3 regions of the Streptococcus equi subsp. zooepidemicus genome follow, and region 2 is predicted to be linked to each of the others. Evidence: predicted binding sites of a transcription regulator. Region 2 holds the regulator's gene; each other region holds the start of a gene.

Region 1 (7,163 bases), 1.0 Mb from region 2:
AGGGTTTACAACAAATAGTTATGAGCTGCTGACAGGCAGTAGCTATGAAAGTCAATTCATTCCGCATTTGTTTGTGCATACCTGGAGCTTGGCTATTGAAGTGCATTTTTATTTGCTTTGGGGGCTGTTGGTTTGGTTATTAGCTAAAAAAGGCTACAGTCAGAAGAAATTTAGAGGCATTCTGTTTTTAATTTCCTCAGCAGTATTTACACTTAGCTACTTCAGCATGTTTATCAGAGCCTTCTTTGTGTCAGATTTTTCTTCCATTTACTTTTCAACGCTTTCACACAGCTTTCCTTTCTTTTTAGGGGCCATGTTTGCAGCCATGACGGGAATTAAGGACACGACTGTTCGCTTTCAAAAGAATGTTAAACTGTGGCCAAGGCTACATGTTATTGGAGTGATGGCTGGTGCTTTTGCTTTGTTGTTGTTTCTAACGCTTGTGTTAGATTTTAACCATATCTTTACCTATCTTTTTGGCTTTGTCTTAGCCAGTCTTTTTGCTTCGGTGATGATTTATGCTGCGCGTGTTTTGAATGATCAGACACCAACCTGGCAGGAGCCACTGCTTGTGACTTATCTTGCGGATATTAGCTATGGGATTTATTTATTCCATTGGCCACTTTACATTATCTTTACACAGCTGATGTCTAACTGGCTGGCAGTGATCTTAACGGTTTTCTTTTCAGTAGTGTTTTCAACGCTTTCTTACTACATTATTGAGCCTTTGGTTCAAGGTAAGACGCCACAGCTTTTTGGTTTAGCAATTGATTGTAATCCCTATAAGAAATGGTTATCAGGGCTTGCTTTAGGACTCTTTTTGTTGATGATTGGTACCTGTTTGACAGCACCAAAGGTCGGTCATTTTGAGGCACAGCTTTTAGTAGATTCCTTGCAGCAATCTCAAAGTAACCTCAATAAGACACATACTTTGGCAGCAGGAGATGCGCATGCTCTTAGTGATGTTAGCATTATTGGTGACTCAGTTGCCTTGAGGTCTAGTGACGCTTTTTCAAAATTAATGCCGACTGCTCAGCTGGATGCTGCTGTCAGTCGAAATTTCAGTGAAGCCTTTGAGCTTTTTGAAAATCATATCCAATCCAAGAGCTTATCAAAAACAACGGTTTTAGCTGTTGGTGTTAATTCCCTTTATAATTATACTCAGGATATTCAAGGCTTTATCGATGCTCTGCCAAAGGGGTATCGCTTGGTGATTGTGTCGCCCTATGATGCTAAGAATGCAGCACAGGTAGCAGAGGCTAGAGAGCATTTGTTGCAGCTGGCTAAAAAATATAGCTATGTAACAGTTGCTGACTGGTACAAGGCGGCAGTCGAAAATCCAAATATCTGGTATGGTAGTGATGGGGTCCACTACAATAACGACGCCCAATTAAAGGGTGCTGACTTATATGTCTCAACGATCCAAGCGGCTGTTGAGCGAGCAGCAAAAAAAGATGCCAAATAGCGGCTGCTAATAACAAGTCGTTAAGGATTAATAACAAAGGCCTGGTCTTAGAAATAGATCAAGCCTTTTTATGATGTGAACCTTAGTTCGTCCTGCACTAAGGGCCGCAAGATAAATCTTCCAGCTATCTAACAGGTGTCATCACTAACTGTTGTTGCTGATGGTGAGGCAGCTCTAAAGAGTATCATTTGATCAATTAGCTTGCCCCTAAAAAGAAAGTGCTTTCTCAACAATATGAATGCATCTGCCATTATTTCAGAAAAAATCCACCAAGCTAAAACCCTTGTTACCAAAGGCTTTCAGAAATTAATTGAAAAAACTTCATTATTTTATTGTGAAATGATTTACAAAATGCCAAAAAATGATATAATATTTTTGTAAACAAATTGTGAAACTTTTAACAAGGTAAAGGAGTCTCAAATGACTGAAAAAAATAGTACTGTTGAAACAACAACTGTTGCCGCAACAATTGACGCTCTTGTTCAAAAAGGTTTAGTAGCGCTTGATAAAATGCGTCAATTAACCCAAGAACAGGTCGACTACATTGTAGCAAAGGCTTCTGTTGCTGCTTTAGATGCACATGGTGAATTAGCTAAACATGCCTATGAAGAAACAGGTCGTGGTGTTTTTGAAGATAAGGCTACTAAAAACCTTTTCGCATGTGAGCATGTTGTTAATAACATGCGTCACCAAAAAACAGTAGGTATCATTGAAGAAGACGATGTCACAGGTTTGACCTTAATTGCTGAGCCAGTAGGTGTTATTTGTGGGATTACCCCAACAACCAACCCAACGTCAACAGCTATTTTTAAATCTTTAATCTCCTTAAAAACACGTAATCCTATTATATTTGCCTTCCACCCATCAGCTCAAGAATCATCAGCTCATGCAGCACGCATTGTTCGTGATGCAGCCATTGCAGCAGGAGCTCCTGAGGACTGTGTTCAATGGATTGAAACCCCATCACTAGAAGCAACTAACGCTCTGATGAATCATGATGGCATTGCAACAATTCTTGCAACTGGTGGTAATGCAATGGTTAAGGCAGCCTACTCATGTGGTAAGCCAGCTCTTGGGGTTGGTGCTGGTAACGTTCCTGCCTATGTTGAAAAATCCGCTAACATTCGTCAGGCAGCTCACGACATTGTCATGTCTAAATCCTTTGACAACGGTATGGTCTGCGCCTCTGAGCAAGCAGTTATCATTGACAAGGAAATTTATGACGAATTCGTTAATGAATTTAAGTCTTATCATACTTACTTTGTCAATAAGAAAGAAAAGGCTCTTTTAGAAGAATTCTGTTTTGGTGCCAAGGCTAACAGCAAGAACTGTGCAGGTGCTAAATTAAATCCTAATATTGTTGGTAAGCCAGCAGCTTGGATTGCTGAGCAGGCAGGCTTTACAGTACCAGAGGGAACTAATATCCTTGCAGCAGAATGTAAGGAAGTCTCTGAAAATGAACCATTAACACGTGAAAAATTGTCACCAGTTATCGCTGTTTTGAAGGCTGAATCTCGCACAGATGGTGTTGAAAAGGCGCGTCAAATGGTTGAATTTAACGGACTTGGTCACTCAGCCGCTATCCATACTGCTGATGCAGACTTAGCTAAGGAATTTGGGACAAAAATTCGTGCTATTCGTGTGATTTGGAATTCACCTTCTACATTTGGTGGTATCGGTGATGTTTATAATGCCTTCCTACCGTCATTAACATTGGGCTGTGGTTCTTATGGACGTAACTCAGTTGGTGATAATGTTAGTGCTGTAAATCTCTTGAACATCAAAAAAGTAGGAAGACGTAGAAATAATATGCAATGGTTTAAAGTTCCTTCAAAAACATACTTCGAGCGTGATTCAATTCAATACCTTCAAAAATGTCGTGACGTTGAGCGTGTGATGATTGTTACCGACCACGCTATGGTTGAGCTTGGCTTCTTAGATCGTATCATCGAGCAGCTTGACCTTCGTCGTAATAAGGTTGTTTATCAAATTTTTGCAGATGTTGAGCCAGATCCTGATATCACAACGGTTATGAAAGGTACTGAGCTGATGCGTACCTTCAAGCCAGATACGATTATCGCTCTTGGCGGTGGTTCTCCAATGGACGCTGCAAAGGTAATGTGGTTATTCTATGAGCAACCAGAGGTTGACTTCCATGATCTTGTTCAAAAATTCATGGATATTCGTAAACGTGCCTTCAAGTTCCCTGAGCTTGGTAAGAAAACAAAATTTGTGGCTATTCCAACAACCTCAGGTACAGGATCAGAGGTTACACCGTTTGCTGTTATCTCAGATAAGGCCAACAACCGCAAGTACCCAATTGCTGACTATTCATTGACACCAACGGTAGCCATTGTTGACCCGGCGTTGGTGCTTACAGTACCAGGCTTCATTGCAGCTGATACAGGTATGGACGTGTTAACCCACGCAACCGAGGCTTACGTATCACAAATGGCTAATGACTTTACAGATGGTTTGGCCCTTCAAGCCATTAAGATTGTCTTTGAAAACCTTGAAAAATCTGTTAAGGAAGCTGACTTTGAGTCACGTGAAAAAATGCATAATGCCTCAACAATGGCAGGTATGGCCTTTGCTAATGCCTTCCTAGGTATTTCTCACTCAATGGCTCATAAGATTGGTGCACAATTCCATACTGTTCATGGACGTACCAATGCTATCTTGCTTCCATACGTTATTCGTTACAATGGTACCCGTCCTGCTAAAACAGCAACATGGCCTAAGTACAATTACTATCGCGCTGATGAAAAATATCAAGACATCGCTAAATTGCTAGGGCTTCCAGCATCTACTCCAGAAGAAGGTGTTGAATCCTATGCTAAGGCTGTTTATGATCTTGGCTGCCGCTTAGGCATTAAGATGAATTTCAGAGATCAAGGTATTGATGAGGAAGAATGGAAGGCACATACTCGTGAGCTTGCTTATCTTGCCTACGAGGATCAATGCTCACCTGCTAACCCGCGCTTACCAATGGTTGAGCACATGGAAGAAATCATGAATGATGCTTATTATGGTTACGCAGAGCGTCCAGGACGTCGGAAATAAAATCGATCATTAATAATAAAAATAGGAGCTGCTTGGCTTCTATTTTTTTATCTAGCTATGAAAAGGGCTGTGTTAGATGAAAAGGCCGGCAGTGCCTTGTGTTGAGATAGCTTAACTCAGGGGTAGTTTCTTAGATATCATATAAAGCTTTTAAGACAATGGTTTTACAGAGCATTCCATCAGAGGGGGAAGCTTCATTTGCCATATTCATAAAGTGGCTGATAGTTACGACTTAGCTGCACTTAGCAATTAGCTGAAGAAAATAACATGTTGCGTCTATCTGATGAGCTTTATTTTCTAATAAAACAAGGAGTGATTGCTTTTTTAATGATGGTAATGATGTTGAAAACCTTTATATATCAAACAAAAACCGAAATAATGATATTGTCAGACTTTTTCTAAAATTACCTTTTATTAATTGACAAAGAGGGTGTAAAAAATTATACTAAAAATGTAATCGATTACATTTTCTAGACTAAATTTGGAGACGTTTTATGAAAGCAGCTACATATGTTGCTCCAGGCCAGCTGGAGCTTATTGATCAACCAAAACCAGAGATTCTTGCTCCGACAGATGCTGTGGTTCGTTTATTGAAAACAACAATCTGTGGAACAGACTTACATATTTTAGGTGGAGATGTCCCAGAGACTACTCATGGTACCATTTTAGGTCATGAAGGTATTGGTATTGTCGAGTCAGTCGGCTCTGCGGTGAACAACTTTAAGGTAGGTGATAAGGTTATTATTTCCTGTATCACAGCCTGCAATACCTGCTATTATTGTAAAAAAGGAATTCCTGCTCATTGTGAAAGCGGTGGTTGGATTCTAGGGCATTTGATTAATGGGACACAAGCAGAGTATGTTCATATTCCTCAAGCAGATGGCAGTCTTTATCATGCTCCTAAAACCGTTGAGGATGATGCCTTGGTTATGCTGTCAGACATTTTCCCAACTTCCTATGAAATAGGCGTTCAGTCTGCAAAGGTAAAGCCGGGTGACACAGTGTGTATCGTTGGGGCAGGTCCTATCGGACTAGCAGCTCTTTTAACAGCACAATTTTATTCACCAGCTAAGCTGATCATGGTTGACTTATCAGAATCACGTTTAGAAGCGGCTAAGCGTTTTGGAGCGACAGATACGATTTGTTCTGGTGATCTTGATGATATTGTTAAAAAAGTCCATGAATTAACTGATGGTCGAGGCGTTGATGTTGCCATTGAGTGCGTGGGCTATCCTGCTACCTTTGATATCTGTCAAAAGATTGTTGCTATAGGCGGGCATGTTTCTAACGTTGGTGTTCATGGAAAACCAGTTAGCTTGGACCTACAGGACCTATGGATCAAAAATATTACGATGTCAACTGGCCTAGTAAATGCCAATACGACAGAAATGCTATTAAATGTTCTAAAATCAGGTAAGATTGATGCAACTAAGATGGTAACACATCACTTTAAGCTGTCAGAGGTTGAAAAAGCCTATGAGGTCTTTAAAAATGCCGGCAGCAATAACGCCCTTAAAGTGATTATTGAAAATGACATTACAGCCTAAAGGAATAAGGTATAAATAGATAAAAATGACAACAGCATTTGGAATGGTCCAGATGCTGTTTTTTAGCTAACTTAACTGGTTAAGTTTATTTTCAGAAAACTTTCAAGAAATTGGTTGACAAACCTTGTGAAAAAGTATACAATACAAATTGTAAACGGTTGCAAAAATAGATAAACCGAGACTTAGAAATTGGAGGCATCCTATGAAGGCTGTAGTTGTTAACCAAACCAGCAGTGGTGTAGAGGTTGTAGAGCATGATGTACCATCAATCGGTCATGGAGAAGCTCTTGTTAAAGTAGAATATTGTGGCGTATGTCATACTGACTTGCATGTTGCGCATGGTGATTTTGGTCAGGTTCCGGGGCGTATCCTCGGTCATGAAGGTATCGGTATTGTCGAAAAGCTAGGTGAAGGTGTTACTTCCTTAAAGGTTGGTGATCGTGTATCGATTGCTTGGTTCTTTGAAGGCTGCGGTCATTGTGAATATTGTACAACAGGTCGCGAGACTCTATGCCGTTCAGTTAAAAATGCTGGCTATTCAGTTGATGGTGGGATGAGTGAGTATGCAGTTGTTACAGCTGACTATGCTGTGAAAGTGCCAGATGGTCTTGACCCAGCTCAAGCATCGTCAATTACCTGTGCAGGCGTTACAACCTATAAGGCTATCAAAGAAGCAGGTGCCGCTCCAGGACAATGGATTGTTATCTTTGGTGCCGGTGGACTTGGTAACCTAGCTGTTCAGTATGCTAAAAAGGTTTTCAATGCTCATGTCGTAGCAGTGGACATTAACAATGATAAGCTAGAGCTGGCCAAGGAGGTTGGAGCAGATATCGTTGTCAATGGTAAAGAAATCGAAGATGTTGCCGGCTATATCCAAGAAAAAACAGGTGGTGCTCATGGCGTTGTGGTAACCGCTGTTTCTAAAGTAGCCTTTAACCAAGCTATTGATAGTGTGCGTGCAGGAGGAACTGTTGTTGCTGTAGGACTTCCATCAGAATACATGGAATTATCTATCGTAAAGACTGTCCTAGACGGAATCAAGGTAGTCGGATCACTTGTGGGAACTCGTAAAGACTTGGAAGAAGCCT
Region 2 (7,163 bases):
CTCAAGCTATTAGTCCCTATCTATGAAAGGTAAAGGCTGGAGCTGCTAATTTGTAAGGGATCTTTAAAAACCAAGCGCTGATGAATCCTCATTGAATCCCTTCAGAGTGCCGATAGGCTGCACAATAAAAGAAGCATTAGGTTTATACTGCGAGAAAATCAGCCATTGGGCTAGAAGTCTCAAAGCTTAGCTGTAGTAATTGGGTGCGAGCTACTGTTAGCTTGTGCTGATCAAGTAGCATCGTAAGGAAGGGCTGAGCCTTTAAGCTCAGATAATGTTAGACTTTTTATCCTATATTAAACGATTTAGTGTATAATAAACAGGAAGGAGTTAAAATGAAATTTGAAAAAAAACAAGTCTTTTATGTTGTGCTTGCCTTTGTTCTTTGCTATGCTATTCAAGCTAATTGGGATAATGGGGCTAATATTGTCACAACCGTTTATAAGACAAGCCTGCCCTTTCTTTATGGAGCAGCAGTCGCCTATATTGTTAATATTGTCATGAGTGCCTATGAAAGAGCGTATACTTATACCCTAAAGCCCTTTCCTTTTGCCATGAAGGCTAGAAGAGGGCTCTGTATGCTTTTGGCATATTTTACCTTTATCAGCTTGATTGTGTGGATTATTTCTATTGTAATCCCCGATTTGATTGCAAGCATTAGCTCGCTAACGCAATTTGATACAAGAGCTATCAAGGAGGTCATCAGTGATTTAGGTCACAATAAGCTGATTGCGCGTGCCATTAATTACATTGGTGGAGACGCTAAGCTGACAGAAACAATTACCAACTATAGCCAGCAGCTGCTCAAGCAATTTATAGGTGTTCTAACTGGTATTTTAACATCGGTGACAGCAGTTGCCTCAGCTATTATCAATGTATTTATCAGCTTTGTCTTTTCCCTGTATGTGCTTGCTAGCAAGGAAGAGCTCTGTCAGCAGGCAACCACCTTAATTGACACCTATACTGGTAAATACGCAAAGACCATTCATTATTTAGTGAGCTTGTTGCATAGTCGTTTTCGTGGCTTCTTTGTGAGTCAGACGCTTGAAGCAATGATTTTAGGCTCCTTGACTGCCATTGGCATGTTTATCCTACAATTACCCTTTGCAGGAACTATTGGAGTCTTGGTTGCTTTTACTGCCTTGATCCCTGTTGTTGGTGCCTCAATAGGTGCTGCGATAGGCTTTGTTTTGATTATGACTCAGTCAATGTCGCAGGCAGTAGTCTTTATTGTCTTTCTCGTTATACTACAGCAAATCGAAGGAAATTTTATTTATCCCAGAGTTGTTGGTGGGTCTATCGGGTTACCAGCTATGTGGGTCTTAATGGCAATCACCATTGGTGCAGCCCTCAAAGGCATTGTTGGTATGATCGTTGCAGTGCCATTAGCGGCAACGCTTTATCAAGTGGTAAAGGATCATATCCATAAAAAGCAGGCCTTACAAGATCGTCAGTCCAACTAATCAACAGCATTAAACCAAGGAAAACGTCTATCACAAGACCGATTCCTTGGCTTTTTTATTACCCTGTCATCATTTTGTCTGATTTATTGTGTATGGCCTTATTTTTATGCTGTAGTAAGGAAAAAAGCCGTCTTATTTATCGAATATCATTAATGGAGGTAATAAGATGTATTCCATCAAAACTGATCATGAATTAATGCCTAGAGAGCGTTTGATTCGACTGGGTCCAGAAAAGCTAAGCAATCAAGAGCTACTAGCGATCCTACTTAGGACAGGTAACAAGGAAAAGCATGTCTTAGAGTTGTCTGCTTATTTATTGTCAAGCTTAGATAGTCTAGCTGACTTGAAGAAATTTTCTTTACAAGAACTACAGCGTTTATCTGGGATAGGAAAGGTCAAGGCTATTGAAATTAAGGCCATGCTAGAGCTGGCAGACCGTATTCAGATAGCAGGGCAAGCAGTGGCAGCACCTGTCCTATCCAGTGCTCAGGTAGCTGAAAAAATGATGATTGAATTAGGAGACAAGCAGCAGGAGCATTTAGTCGCTATTTATCTCGATAGTCAAAATAAAATTATTGAAGAAAAGACGATATTCATAGGAACTGTCAGAAAATCAATTGCAGAGCCTAGAGAAATTCTCTATTATGCATGTAAAAATATGGCGACTAGCCTTATTGTTGTTCACAATCATCCCTCAGGCCTGACCAAGCCAAGCGCAAATGATTATCATTTCACAGAAAAAATAAAACGATCATGTGATTATCTAGGACTTATCTGCCTAGATCACATCATCGTTAGTAAGCATGGCTACTATAGCTTCCGAGAAAAATCAGATTTATTTTGAGCTAGAGGCTATGGATAAACCAATCAAAAAGCTTTAGGTCTTCTTCTCTAATAGCCTGAAGCAGCTCTGGGTGCCACTGGACACCAAGAAAGGGAATGTCAGGATTGCAGGAGACAACAGCCTCGATAGTGCCATCGTTAGGATCCCTTGCAATCACTCTTAAGTCCTTTGCGACCCGCTTTAGGCTCTGGTGGTGAAATGAATTAATCAATGCTCTTGGACCATAGATAGGGTATAAAGGTGAAGCTTTTTCGACCACTATCTCCTGTGATAAACAATCAGAAGCAGTCTTTTGCCAATGGCCATCAATGTGCTGGTTTAGACTGCCACCTAGAGCAACATTCATTAACTGCATACCGCGGCAAATACCTAAAATCGGTTTTTTCTGCGCTAGGGCTTCTTTAATGATGGCTAGCTCAAAAATGTCACGCTGGGGTGAAAAATCACCATCAAGTGCAGCTCTTTTTTCATGATAATATTTAGGATCAACATGCTGACCACCAATAAGAATGATTTTATCAACCATTGCGACATAGGATTTGGCAGCTGCCTCATCCCCAATCGGAAGAAGTAAGGGTAGGCCACCAGACCTTGTCACAGCCTCGATGAAGCCTGTTGGAGCATAGGACCAGGGCAGGTTATCTAGAGCCTTGGTCACCCTTTGGTTGGCAGTTATCCCAATAATTGTTTTAGACACGACCTTCTCCATTAATCAAGATGATTTTGGTTCATAAAGTATAGCAAGGTTTGCAACTCGCTGGTCAAATCAACAGATTGGACGATCACGCCTTTTGGAACCTGTAAGTGAAGTGGAGCAAAGCTTAAAATACCGCGAATGCCAGCTTCAATCAGTTGATCTGCAACCTCTTGAGCATAAATGCTTGGGACCGTTAGAATAGCCGTTTCAATGCCTGAATTATCCAGGTGCTCCTTAATGGTTGAAATGCCATAAATGGGAATATCATCAGGTGTTTTGGTGCCAACCATAGGATTATCATCAGTGTCAAATCCCATAACAATCTGCATTTTGTTTCGATCGTGGAAGCGGTAGTGAAGAAGTGCACGACCAATATTGCCACAGCCGACTAAAATCACATGCGTTGTTGAGTGATCATTTAGCAAATCTGCAAAAAAATTCATTAATTTTGTGACATCATAGCCAAATCCACGTCGACCTAATTCACCAAAGTAAGAGAAATCACGTCGGACAGTTGCAGAATCAATCCCCATAGCATCAGCAATCTGTTTTGAGCTTGCCTTTTCAACCTGGTCAGCATAAAAGCGTTTAAAAATACGATAATAGAGTGATAAGCGTTTTGCAGTCGCTTTTGGAATAGATTTATCAATAACCACTTTTGTAGCTCCTTCTATTATTATTTTAATGTTATCTATCACCATTGTAGCAGATAGATTGTGAAATATGCAACTATTTGACCATTCTTTTTGTGTTTTTCGTTATAAAATGACTTGACAGCACAAGCATCGGTATTTTCAAGGCTAGTCACCCCGACTATAAAAAAGCAGACAATGAAGCACTTGCACTTTAGGTCAGCTGCGATGGCTGGGCTTGTCTTGTTAAAGGCAAATGTACTGTCATTGTCTGATATTTCTCTGAGATTAGAAGAGCTCTTGTGTGCTTAGCATTCTTTTTTAATGAAAATATCACGCTCAACAAGGCTATCCATTAAAAAGTAAAACTTGTCCTGTAGTATGCTATGCTCTTCAGATTTAAAAATGTTCACCAGTCTTAGACCGGATTGGTCTGTTATAGCTAGCTTAAAGCCATCTAAATCTTTATTAATCGTAATTTTTAAAGGGAAGCCCTCACCCGAATTAGGGACTTTTTCCAGTAGTCGTGTCAGCTGATAGTGACCAATCTTGGTCTGACTAAAGGTGGTGTCTCTTAGAGTGTATTTTTTAATCTTTGGGCTAATTCTGTAGCTGTATTTACAGTCTTTCAGGGCAATTTCTTTTTCAAATGCCATATGATCCTCCTAAAATATATTTGAGCTGGGTTGCTAGTGCGATAACGTCTTTTTGAGTATTCTGCTCTGAAAAGCTAATTCGAATAGCTTCTGTGAGACGATGGGACTGCTTGCCGAAATAAGCTGCCAAAACGTGACTTGGCTCAACAGCACCAGCTGTACAGGCAGAGCCTGACGACACAGCAAAGCCTGCTAAATCAAGCTGAGTCAGTAATATATGATTTTGGTAACCAGGAAAGCCGATATTAATGATATAGGGAAGATGACACTCATTATGATTGAGCTGATAAGGAATACCTTCCAATTCACTGAGCAAGAGCTGTGATAGCTCTTTAGCATGCTGGTAATGCTGTGGTAGCCTTGAGACAGCCTCATCTAATGCTTGGGTCATGCCGATGATATTAATCAGGCTTTCAGTACCGGCCCTTCGTTTGTTTTCTTGATTGCCGCCATGTAAGAGGGGGTCAAGCTTTAAGCCTTTATTGTATAAAAAACCAGTCCCCTTTGGTCCATGAAACTTATGGGCAGAGGCAGAGAGTAAATCAATTCCCAAATCTGCCGGCTGTATTGGAATCTTGCCAATAACTTGGACAGCGTCGACATGAAAGACAGCCTGATGCTGCTCAAGCATGCTGCCAACAGCCTGAATAGGCAACAAATCTCCCGTTTCGTTGTTAGCAAACATCATGCTGACTAAGATTGTATCCTCTCTTAAGGCAGCTTGGAGCTGATTTAGATCAATGATTCCATTTTTAGCCTCAAGGTAGGTTACCTCAAAGCCAAATCGGTCTTCCAGGTAGGCCATTGTGCTTAAGACTGAATGATGCTCAATAGCAGTTGTAATCAGGTGCTTGCCTTTTTCCTGATTAGCTAGGGCATAGCCCTTGATAGCCGTATTGTTACTTTCAGTACCACCTGAGGTAAAGATAATGTGGCTCTCTGCAGCTCCTAGGCAGTTGGCAATAGCTTTTCGGCACTCTCTTAACTGTTTATTTGCCTGCCGCCCATAAGCATGAATACTAGATGGGTTACCAAAATCATCAGCCATAGCCTCAGTCATCGCCTTGATAGCGGCCTGACTGAGCGGTGTTGTAGCAGCATTATCAAAATAAATCATGATTAGTTATTGCTTTCAGGTTTGTAAGAAAACAGTGGGCTTAGTGGTTTTCTTTCGTGAATGCGAATGATAGCCTCTGCAATTAAATCACTGGCACTAAGATAAGTTACTGTTTTAGGGACACGATTTTTAGTCTTGACAGAGTCTGTGACAATGATCTCTTTAATTGGAGCAGTCTCTAAAATATCAGCTGCACCTCCTGCAAAAAGCCCATGACTAGCCACTGCATAAATGTCAGTTGCTCCTGCACGTTCTAGGATTTTAGCCGCCTCTGCAAAGGTTTTTCCTGTGTTTAGAATATCATCAATCAAGATAGCCTTTTTGCCAGCAACATCACCAATCACATAGCCTTCTTCGCGCTCAGCATCGTCTTGTGCATAATCGATAATGGCAATTGGAGAGTTAAGATACTCTGCTAAGCTTCTAGCACGCTTGATACCAGAATTTTTAGGGCTGACAATAACCGTATCAGATCCTGATAAACCAAGCGGGTAGTAGTGCTTAGCAAACAAAGGCACTGTAAATAAATTATCAACTGGAATGTCAAAAAAGCCTTGGACCTGAACCGCATGCAAATCAAGGGTTACAACGCGATCAATCCCTGCTTTGGTCAGCATGTTTGCGACCAGCTTTGCTGTAATAGGCTCGCGAGATTTTGCAACACGATCCTGACGCGAATAACCAAAATATGGCAAAACAATATTGACTGTATTAGCACTTGCGCGCTTACAAGCATCAATCATGATGAGCAGTTCCCATAGGTTATCGTTGACAGGAAAGCTTGTTGATTGAATGATATAAATATCATCACCACGAACTGTTTCTTCAATGTTAATCATGATCTCACCATCAGAAAATTGACGAGATGAGACCTTTCCAAGCGGAATACCAGCAGCCTTAGAAATTTTTTCAGCGATTGCGAGATTTGAAGTGAGTGAAAACAGCTTGATTTGCTTGTCAGCATATCGTTCAGTCATGATAAAATTAGCTCCTTACATTACATTAACGATAGAATAACAGGTTAACAGTTATTCAAGATTACAAATAGACAGTATTATTTTAACAAAAAAACAGAAAAATTTCAGTCTTTCTGTTGATTTTCTGTCCTCTCCTAGGATTTTTTAAGGGTCTTGCTGAAGCGAGCGACCTTGCTTTTGGCATATTTAAAGGTGATCTGATGTTGGGCTAAAAAGTGGTCAAAATCAACCTTTCCTCTTACAGGATCAGTCACCTCTAGCTCAAGCTCATAGTCTTTGATACCAGCGTATTGATTATAATCCAGCGCTAGCTTGCCGATAGGAGTATCTGCCTCTCGACGAATGGTAGTCAGGTTTCCGAAGGTTTTTATAGCAGATAGGTCAACGTCAAGAGTGCTGATAATATCAAGGATAGCTGATTTTGGTAGCTGTCCTGTCTGAATGATAGCTTTTGCTTGGGTGTCATCAAGCTCTAAATTGTACTCGCGATTACCAACCTTTTCAGGGACTTTTAAGGTTAATTCCGCAGGAGCAGCAACAAAGGTGCGAATGCGAAGGGACATTTTATGAGCCTTGAGATCAAAATGATCAGTATCAATGTAATAGTTCGTCTGGGTAACTGGTGGGACATGAGTCATTTGAGAGAGGAGGCGATTGTATTCGTCCTTTGTCAGCAAGGTCTTGTATTCGATTTCTAGGTTAGTCATGCGAACGTTCCTTTTAACTATATTTTGTGCTATAATAAATTGTTATCTTAATTTTATATTAATATCCGAG
Region 3 (7,163 bases), 670 kb from region 2:
TCTATCACAACTCCTATATTTTAGCAAGCTATTTTTTCTACTTACTTATTATCTGAAAATAAACACAACCCCTCTATCACTAAGCAAGCCTCTCACTTGGCACTCTCTTGCAGCTCAATCAATCGGTATCAGCAGAATTTGCTGTCTCACCAGTCAAAAGGCTGTCAAAAAGCTATCTTTAGCCTAGTAGCCTTCTCTTGGGACGCTAAAAAAACGCTAGAACAGGTGAGGCTTATTTTTGTCTGATTGGCTATTTGCTCAACAACCTGACTGATTAAAACGCCATAACCATTCAGGCACTAGCATACTAAAAAAGACTAAGCAAGGCAGCACCTCTGCAAATTAGCTTAAGAAGTGCTCAATGCTTAGTCTTTTTTGATGTTAGTCATCTCCATCAGCATAGTGACCACTGTACTGGTTAGCGACGAGCGTCAATCCTTAGGTCTACTTCCATTTTCGACTTCGGCCTTAGCCCTTGCAATCAATACATCAATATGCTCTTCAAGATATAAAAGCTTATAGAGGAAAACATGGCTGTTAATGGTATCAATATAATTGGTCATAATAAAGCCGTCTAGATCAGAAGCTTTAATCTTCTTGATTAATTCCTCTCTTTTCTTTAGTACCTCCTCCCAAGTGCCTTTAATTTGCTGAGACGGGTACCAAGACCTATTCCAATAGAAGGTTGATACATGCGCAAAGGCTGTCTGGCTAGTACCAACTGCTAAGCCAAGACAGACAGATAGTAGTCCAAGGCCCTTTAAAAGGGGCTTTTTTGAAATATTTAGAGCTGCCATAGCAATTTCTCCTTTTTACTTTTTCTAATTAAATAATACTAAAACGCAACTATATTGTAAAATAAAAAGTATTATATTAGAGATAAGTAAAAATAAAGCTGTGAACAGATGACCTGACTAGATCCAACAAGCAAGATGCTACATGATAAAATTCCCTTTAGTCGCACCACCTGTGATCTCATCAAAAACTCTCTAAGACAAAGAGGCATAGACAGCTACCGAATGAAGCCTTAGCAATAGTTCTCTCAGCTTATCTTATTAAAATAATAGGCCTGACAAATAAGGAAACAATTGCGCAGTAGTAGCTGATAGTGTCAAAGACTCTGCTTCAGCAAGCATATCATGAGCCACCTATTTCAGCATAAGTATGGTAATGTTTGGATAGTACAAAGCGTTTCATTCAAGAACGTTCAAGATTCTTCCAGTCATAGCAGAGTAGCTCTTACCACAGACATCTGCTGGCACACACCTCAAAGACAAAGACACAATCCCCCAAGCAGGGCTATTCTTTATCGGCAAGGGTATTTGGGTGAAGGGACTATAAAAAGGCCTATCCTTGCGGATAAACCCTGATTTAATCACGTTTAGCAGTCATTAAGCCTTGTTTGCTGAGCCAAAGACATCAATACGTTCTTCAACAGAAGCCTGGATCGCCTTAACACCATCTGCCAAGAATTTACGTGGGTCAAAGAGTTTTTTCTTATCGTATTCTGCAACGTTTGCTTCGTAATCACGCGCAAAGGCACGAGTAGCATTGGCAAATGCAATTTGACACTCTGTATTAACATTAACCTTTGCAACACCAAGCTTGATAGCTGCTTGAATTTGATCGTCAGGAATACCTGAGCCACCATGAAGCACGATTGGGAAGCCTGGTACAGCATCAGTCAATTTCTTCAAGTGATCTAGATCAAGACCAGTCCAGTTTTCTGGGTATGGTCCATGGATATTACCAATACCTGCAGCCAAGAAGTCAATTCCTGTAGCAACCATTGCCTTAGCATCTTCAATCGGAGCAAGCTCACCACTACCGATGATACCGTCTTCTTCACCACCAATTGTACCTACCTCAGCTTCAACTGAAACACCCTTAGCATGTGCTAGCTTAACAATTTCACGTGCTTTCTCAAGGTTTTCTTCAACTGGAAGGTGTGAACCGTCAAACATGATTGAAGTGTAACCAACCTCGATACATTCAAGAGCATCTTCATAGTGACCATGATCAAGATGGATCGCAACCGGTACAGTGATGTTCATTGATTCTACAAGAGTTTCGATAAGAACCTTAGCTAGCTTGTAGCCACCCATGTATTTAGCTGCACCCATTGAGGTTTGGATAAGAACAGGAGCTTGTTTAGCTTCTGCTGCACGCAGGATCGCTTGAGTCCATTCAAGGTTGTTTGTGTTAAATCCACCAACAGCATAGCCGTTATCACGTGCTGCTTGGACAAATTTTTCTGCTGAAACGATTGGCATTTTAATAAGCCTCCTCTTATATTTTGGGTTAACCCCATTTACATTGTTCATTTTAGCACAATTTTCAAGAAATTTCCAGCCCCTCATCAGCTTAAAGCGTTTTCTCGATTCATCTTATCACAGGCTCACAATTGAGTATTTGGCTAGTAGCAGTCTTTTCAGGAAATAAAAAAAGATGAATCCAAGATTCACCTCTGCGATGCGGAGAGTGGGACTTGAACCCACACGACCTAAAGCGGTCACAGGATCCTTAGTCCTGCGCGTCTGCCAATTCCGCCATCCCCGCTGCTCATCAGCAACATATAAAATTATATCAGCTGGGAGCTTTACTGTCAATACTTATTTCTCATATTTTTGCAAAAAGGCCGCAATCTTTTCCTTGTACTGATCGGGATTGGTCTCAAAGGACTTGGCATGCTTAGCCCCCTTAACAACCATTAGCTCTTTAGGACCTTTTGTTGCCTGATAGTTTTGATAGACCATCTCTGTCGGGACAAAGGTATCCTTGTCGCCATGAATAAAGAGGACTGGCAGCTTATTTTTAGCCAATTGCTTCACCGAGCTAGCCTCACCATAGCTAAAGCCGGCACGAATTTTAGAGAGGGCTGAAACCTCATACAGCAAGGGAAAGGCTGGTAGATTGTACATGGCCTTAGCTTGGAATTTCAGTTCGTCCCAAACACTAGTATAGCCACAATCCTCAACAATATTGACAACCTGACTAGGTAGCTGCTCACCGCTTGCCATCATAACTGTTGCGGCACCCATGGATAAGCCAAATAAGCTAATGCGACTGTCTTTATCCTCGCTAACGAGCAAATCAATCCAGGCAAGTAGGTTCAAGCGATCATTCCAACCATAGCCAATCAAGTCACCCTCACTCTCACCATGAGCCTCATTATCTGGTATCAGCACATTGTAGCCTAGGCTGTGAAAAAGCATGGCATAGGGCTTCATGTCTTCTTTATCATTTGTAAAGCCATGAACGACAATAGCTGTCTTATGAGTATCCTGCGAGGCAGGCAAATACCATGCGACCTGCTGACGTCCTCTGTTAGTAATACTGCGTTTTTCACGCGTCAAGCTGTCAAAAGCTAGCTCTGCTGGGTACAAAGGATTGTCTGGGGTTCGTTTTTTATTGTTGATAAATGATTTTTCCTCACGCACCTGAGCAACATGGAAGAAATAAAAGCTAGCTCCCACACTAGCCAGGGTCAACAAGAGCAGTAAAATGCCAAAATACTTTGATAATCGAATGGTTTTCATACCGACTATTCTACAAGAAAATATGGAAAAAAGAAAGCTTTATGCTAAAAATAACCGATACCTTTTTACTGCCTTCTTAAGGCCAAATCTCAAGCCAGCCAGTAGCTAAAGCGTTTTCACAGGAATTGAAGCTCAATAGTTTAAAGAATATACAAGCTACCTTCAAAATAGATTTGACCAGATCAAGAGGAAGTCCGCTGACAGCATTTGATAAGAGGTAAAATGGTGCTTTTTGCTATATTAAAAGTGGCTGATGTCATCATCTCATCAGCCACTCAAAGACTTAATAAGCCTATCAAAGCTGCTAACTCTCAGCACCTAAATAAGACTCAAGGATAGCCTCTTACGTCACACTAGATTTAAAGGCTTTAATGTTTATTTTCCACTGCTGCTGTAATAAAGGCAGTGTATAGCTCTTCAGGACGATTAGGACGGCTTTGTAGCTCTGGGTGGTATTGGGCTGCTACAAAGAATTTCTTCTCTGGCAATTCCACAATCTCTACCAAACGATTGTCCGGTGAAACACCTGAGAAAACAAAGCCTGCTGCTTCAAAATCTTGGCGGAATTTATTGTTAAATTCGTAACGGTGGCGATGACGGCGCTGCACCACCTCTTGGTTATTGTAGGCTGCTGCAGCTCTTGAGCCAGCTTTTAGCTTACATGGGTATAGACCCAGACGTAATGTTCCTCCCATGTCCTCAATATCAATTTGATCACGCATAATATCAATGATTGGATAGGCAGTATCTGGATCCAGCTCAAACGAATTGGCCTTTTCCATGCCTAGGACATGACGAGCAAACTCAACACAGGTTAATTGCATGCCTAAGCAAATGCCCAGCATCGGCACATCATGCTCACGCGCATAGCGAATGGCTTGAATTTTTCCTTCTGTTCCACGCTGACCAAAGCCGCCAGGAACGATAATGCCATCGGCCTGCCCAAGCAGCTTCTTAGCGTTTTCAGCTGTCAAGTCATTAGCATTAATCCAATCAAGCTCAATAGCAGCAGCATTGGCATAGCCAGAATGCTTCAGGGCTTCCACGACAGACAGATACGCATCTGGAAGCTCAACATATTTACCGACCAAGGCAATCCTTGTTGTTTTCTTGAGGTTCATCACCTTATCAACCATTGCTGACCATTCTGTCATATCTGCCTGAGGAACGTCTAGCTTCAAGTGATCACAGACGATTTGGTCCATTGATTGAGCCTGCAAATTCAGCGGAATTTGATACAAATGCTCCACGTCACGAGATTCAATAACAGCTTCTGGGTTAACATCACAAAATTGCGCCAGCTTATTTTTAATCCCTTGCTCAACAGGCTCCTCAGTACGAATGACAAGCATATTAGGCTGAATCCCTAAGCCCCGTAATTCTTTGACAGAGTGCTGGGTTGGCTTTGTTTTCATCTCACCAGCTGCTTTTAAATAAGGCAGCAGGGTTGTGTGAATATACATCACATTTTCAGAGCCGACATCTGCCTTCATTTGACGAAGCGCTTCTAAGAATGGCAGACTCTCAATGTCTCCCACAGTTCCACCAACCTCGGTAATAATCACGTCAGAATCTGTGGTCGTAGCTGCGCGCTTGATCTTCTCCTTTAAGGCGTCTGTAATATGTGGAATAACCTGAACAGTAGCTCCAAGGTATTCACCCTTACGCTCCTTACGAAGCACCTCACTGTAAATTTTACCAGTTGTCACATTTGAGTATTTATTAAGATTAATGTCAATAAACCGTTCGTAGTGACCAAGGTCCAAATCAGTCTCTGCACCATCATCAGTGACATAGACCTCCCCATGCTGATAAGGGCTCATTGTCCCAGGATCGATATTAATATAAGGGTCGAATTTTTGGATCGTTACCTTTAGGCCACGATTTTTCAATAAACGTCCAAGGCTAGCCGCTACAATACCTTTTCCGATTGATGAGACAACTCCACCAGTTACAAAAATGTACTTTGTCATAACACTCCTTTGTCCTTTTGAGTTAAGCCTGACTAACTCGTTTTTATTTTTAAAAGATCGTCCTACTTTAGCTAGTAACGATTGGGGGCTAAGCTTCCCACAAGGCTAAGCCATGAGACTAGTAACCAAAGCTGGGTCATTAAAACAAAAACAGCCCCCTATTAGCTAGGGAGCTTACCCGACCTCTTAAAGAGGTGCCCGATTAATAATATAAACTATAAGAGGACATTTGTCAAATATTACTATTGCTTTTAGAGGCTAGCGATACACCTGCTACTCCTCCTCGTCCTCATCTTCTTCGTCCTCTTCATTGAGGTCAACCTCTTCAAAATCGTCCTCTGGAATGATTTCATTGAGCTCTGAATCGTAGGACTCTACCTCAGATTTTTCATCGTCTGGATCTTCCTCGTCATATTCAATATCAGATGATTCACGAACAAAATCCTCATCCTCTGGATCATCGGCGCTATAGTCAATAGCGTCCTCATCACCGTCCATGAAGGCATTGACACGTTTCTTCTTGCGTTTTGGTGCGCCGTCTTCTTCATCTTCTAGGGTGATGATTTCCTCATCAATCTCATCAATAGCATACCATGAACGTAGACCCCATTTATTTTCACCAAGTGGAATAAAGCTACCATCTGTATTGAGATCAGTGTAAAAAAATGGTAAAGCATAACGAATATCAGCGTCAGACTTGCCTAGGTAATTTTGAATCTCGTTAACCAAATCGCTAAAATACATGTCATTATCGCGACCACGCTCTTCTAAAATAGCACGAGCAACTTCAATCATAGAAAGTTCGCTTATTTCTTGTCCTGCAAATACATCTAATTTCAAGGCAGTTCTCCTTATTTTATCATTCTCTCCTATTTTACGCTAAAAATACCGATTCGTCAAAGTTTTTATCAGAGGAGAACCAGTATTCTTTTTACCCACTTCTCAGCCAGCAAGAACAAAGCCTAGCAGCAGCTAACCCGACAGCTCCTAAACGCGACAGCAGGAACAATTCAAAAAGAAGCGCTAACGACTTGCTTTAAACCATATAAAAACAGCAAAACAAGACCAAGTGCTTGCTTAGTCTTGCTTGTCTATATCATAACAGCTTATTTTGCTTTTGCTGAGCTTGTAATCACTTCTACAGCTTTTTTCATGACAATGTCATGCTTTAACATATCAGCTGAAAGCAATGAGCGAACCTGCTCAACTGGCATGCTATACTCAGCTGCAAGGTCGTTAATTTCTTTTTCAATCTCATCGTCTGAAGCTTCAAAGCCCTCTGCCTTTGCGATAGCCTCAATAACAAGATTAGTTTTGACACGCTTGTCTGCCTCTGCTTCATGCTGCTTGTGAAGATCTTCTTGACTTGTGCCAGTTAGCTGGAAGTACATATCAGGTGAAATGCCCTGACGCTGCATGCTAGCCATAAATTCGTTAACGGAACGGTGAACCTCGTCATGGACCATTTCCTCTGGTAATTCCACGATTTCAGCATTTTCAACAGCTAATTCAATAGCAGCACCCTCTAGAGCGTCATCATAAGCTGCTTCCTTTGAAGCTTCAAGCTCTTTACGATACTTAGCCTTTAGCTCATCGAGTGTTTCGACTTCCTCATCAATATCCTTTGCAAGCTCATCGTCAAGCTCGGGTA

Evidence for each region. Region 2 encodes Rex, which represses fermentation and respiration genes when NADH is low (regulators of the CRP and FNR family bind a similar motif). Its sites were predicted from a motif close to TTGTGAANTANTTCACAA; they were not measured.
Region 1: a site for Rex is predicted at 1,798-1,815, ahead of adhE (bifunctional acetaldehyde-CoA/alcohol dehydrogenase). Genes of this name have one in related genera too.
Region 3: a site for Rex is predicted at 2,317-2,334, ahead of I2432_RS08845 (class II fructose-bisphosphate aldolase). Genes of this name have one in related genera too.

What each region holds. Positions count from the first base shown of each region.
Region 1 covers NZ_CP065054.1:52,751-59,913, forward strand. The annotation lists gene I2432_RS00310 (acyltransferase family protein) at 1-1,465, shown strand, start outside; gene adhE (bifunctional acetaldehyde-CoA/alcohol dehydrogenase) at 1,886-4,528, shown strand; gene I2432_RS00320 (zinc-dependent alcohol dehydrogenase family protein) at 5,023-6,075, shown strand; gene adhP (alcohol dehydrogenase AdhP) at 6,278-7,163, shown strand, end outside.
Region 2 covers NZ_CP065054.1:1,189,242-1,196,404, reverse strand. The annotation lists gene I2432_RS05705 (SGNH/GDSL hydrolase family protein) at 1-26, shown strand, start outside; gene I2432_RS05700 (AI-2E family transporter) at 336-1,463, shown strand; gene radC (RadC family protein) at 1,630-2,307, shown strand; gene I2432_RS05690 (gamma-glutamyl-gamma-aminobutyrate hydrolase family protein) at 2,309-3,004, opposite strand; gene I2432_RS05685 (redox-sensing transcriptional repressor Rex) at 3,016-3,660, opposite strand; gene I2432_RS05680 (DUF1831 domain-containing protein) at 3,945-4,292, opposite strand; gene I2432_RS05675 (cysteine desulfurase family protein) at 4,282-5,409, opposite strand; gene I2432_RS05670 (ribose-phosphate diphosphokinase) at 5,412-6,386, opposite strand; gene I2432_RS05665 (CYTH domain-containing protein) at 6,521-7,093, opposite strand.
Region 3 covers NZ_CP065054.1:1,861,703-1,868,865, forward strand. The annotation lists gene I2432_RS08840 (hypothetical protein) at 432-797, opposite strand; gene I2432_RS08845 (class II fructose-bisphosphate aldolase) at 1,392-2,273, opposite strand; tRNA gene I2432_RS08850 (tRNA-Leu) at 2,474-2,559, opposite strand; gene I2432_RS08855 (alpha/beta hydrolase) at 2,613-3,539, opposite strand; gene pyrG (CTP synthase) at 3,908-5,512, opposite strand; gene rpoE (DNA-directed RNA polymerase subunit delta) at 5,786-6,352, opposite strand; gene tig (trigger factor) at 6,619-7,163, opposite strand, start outside.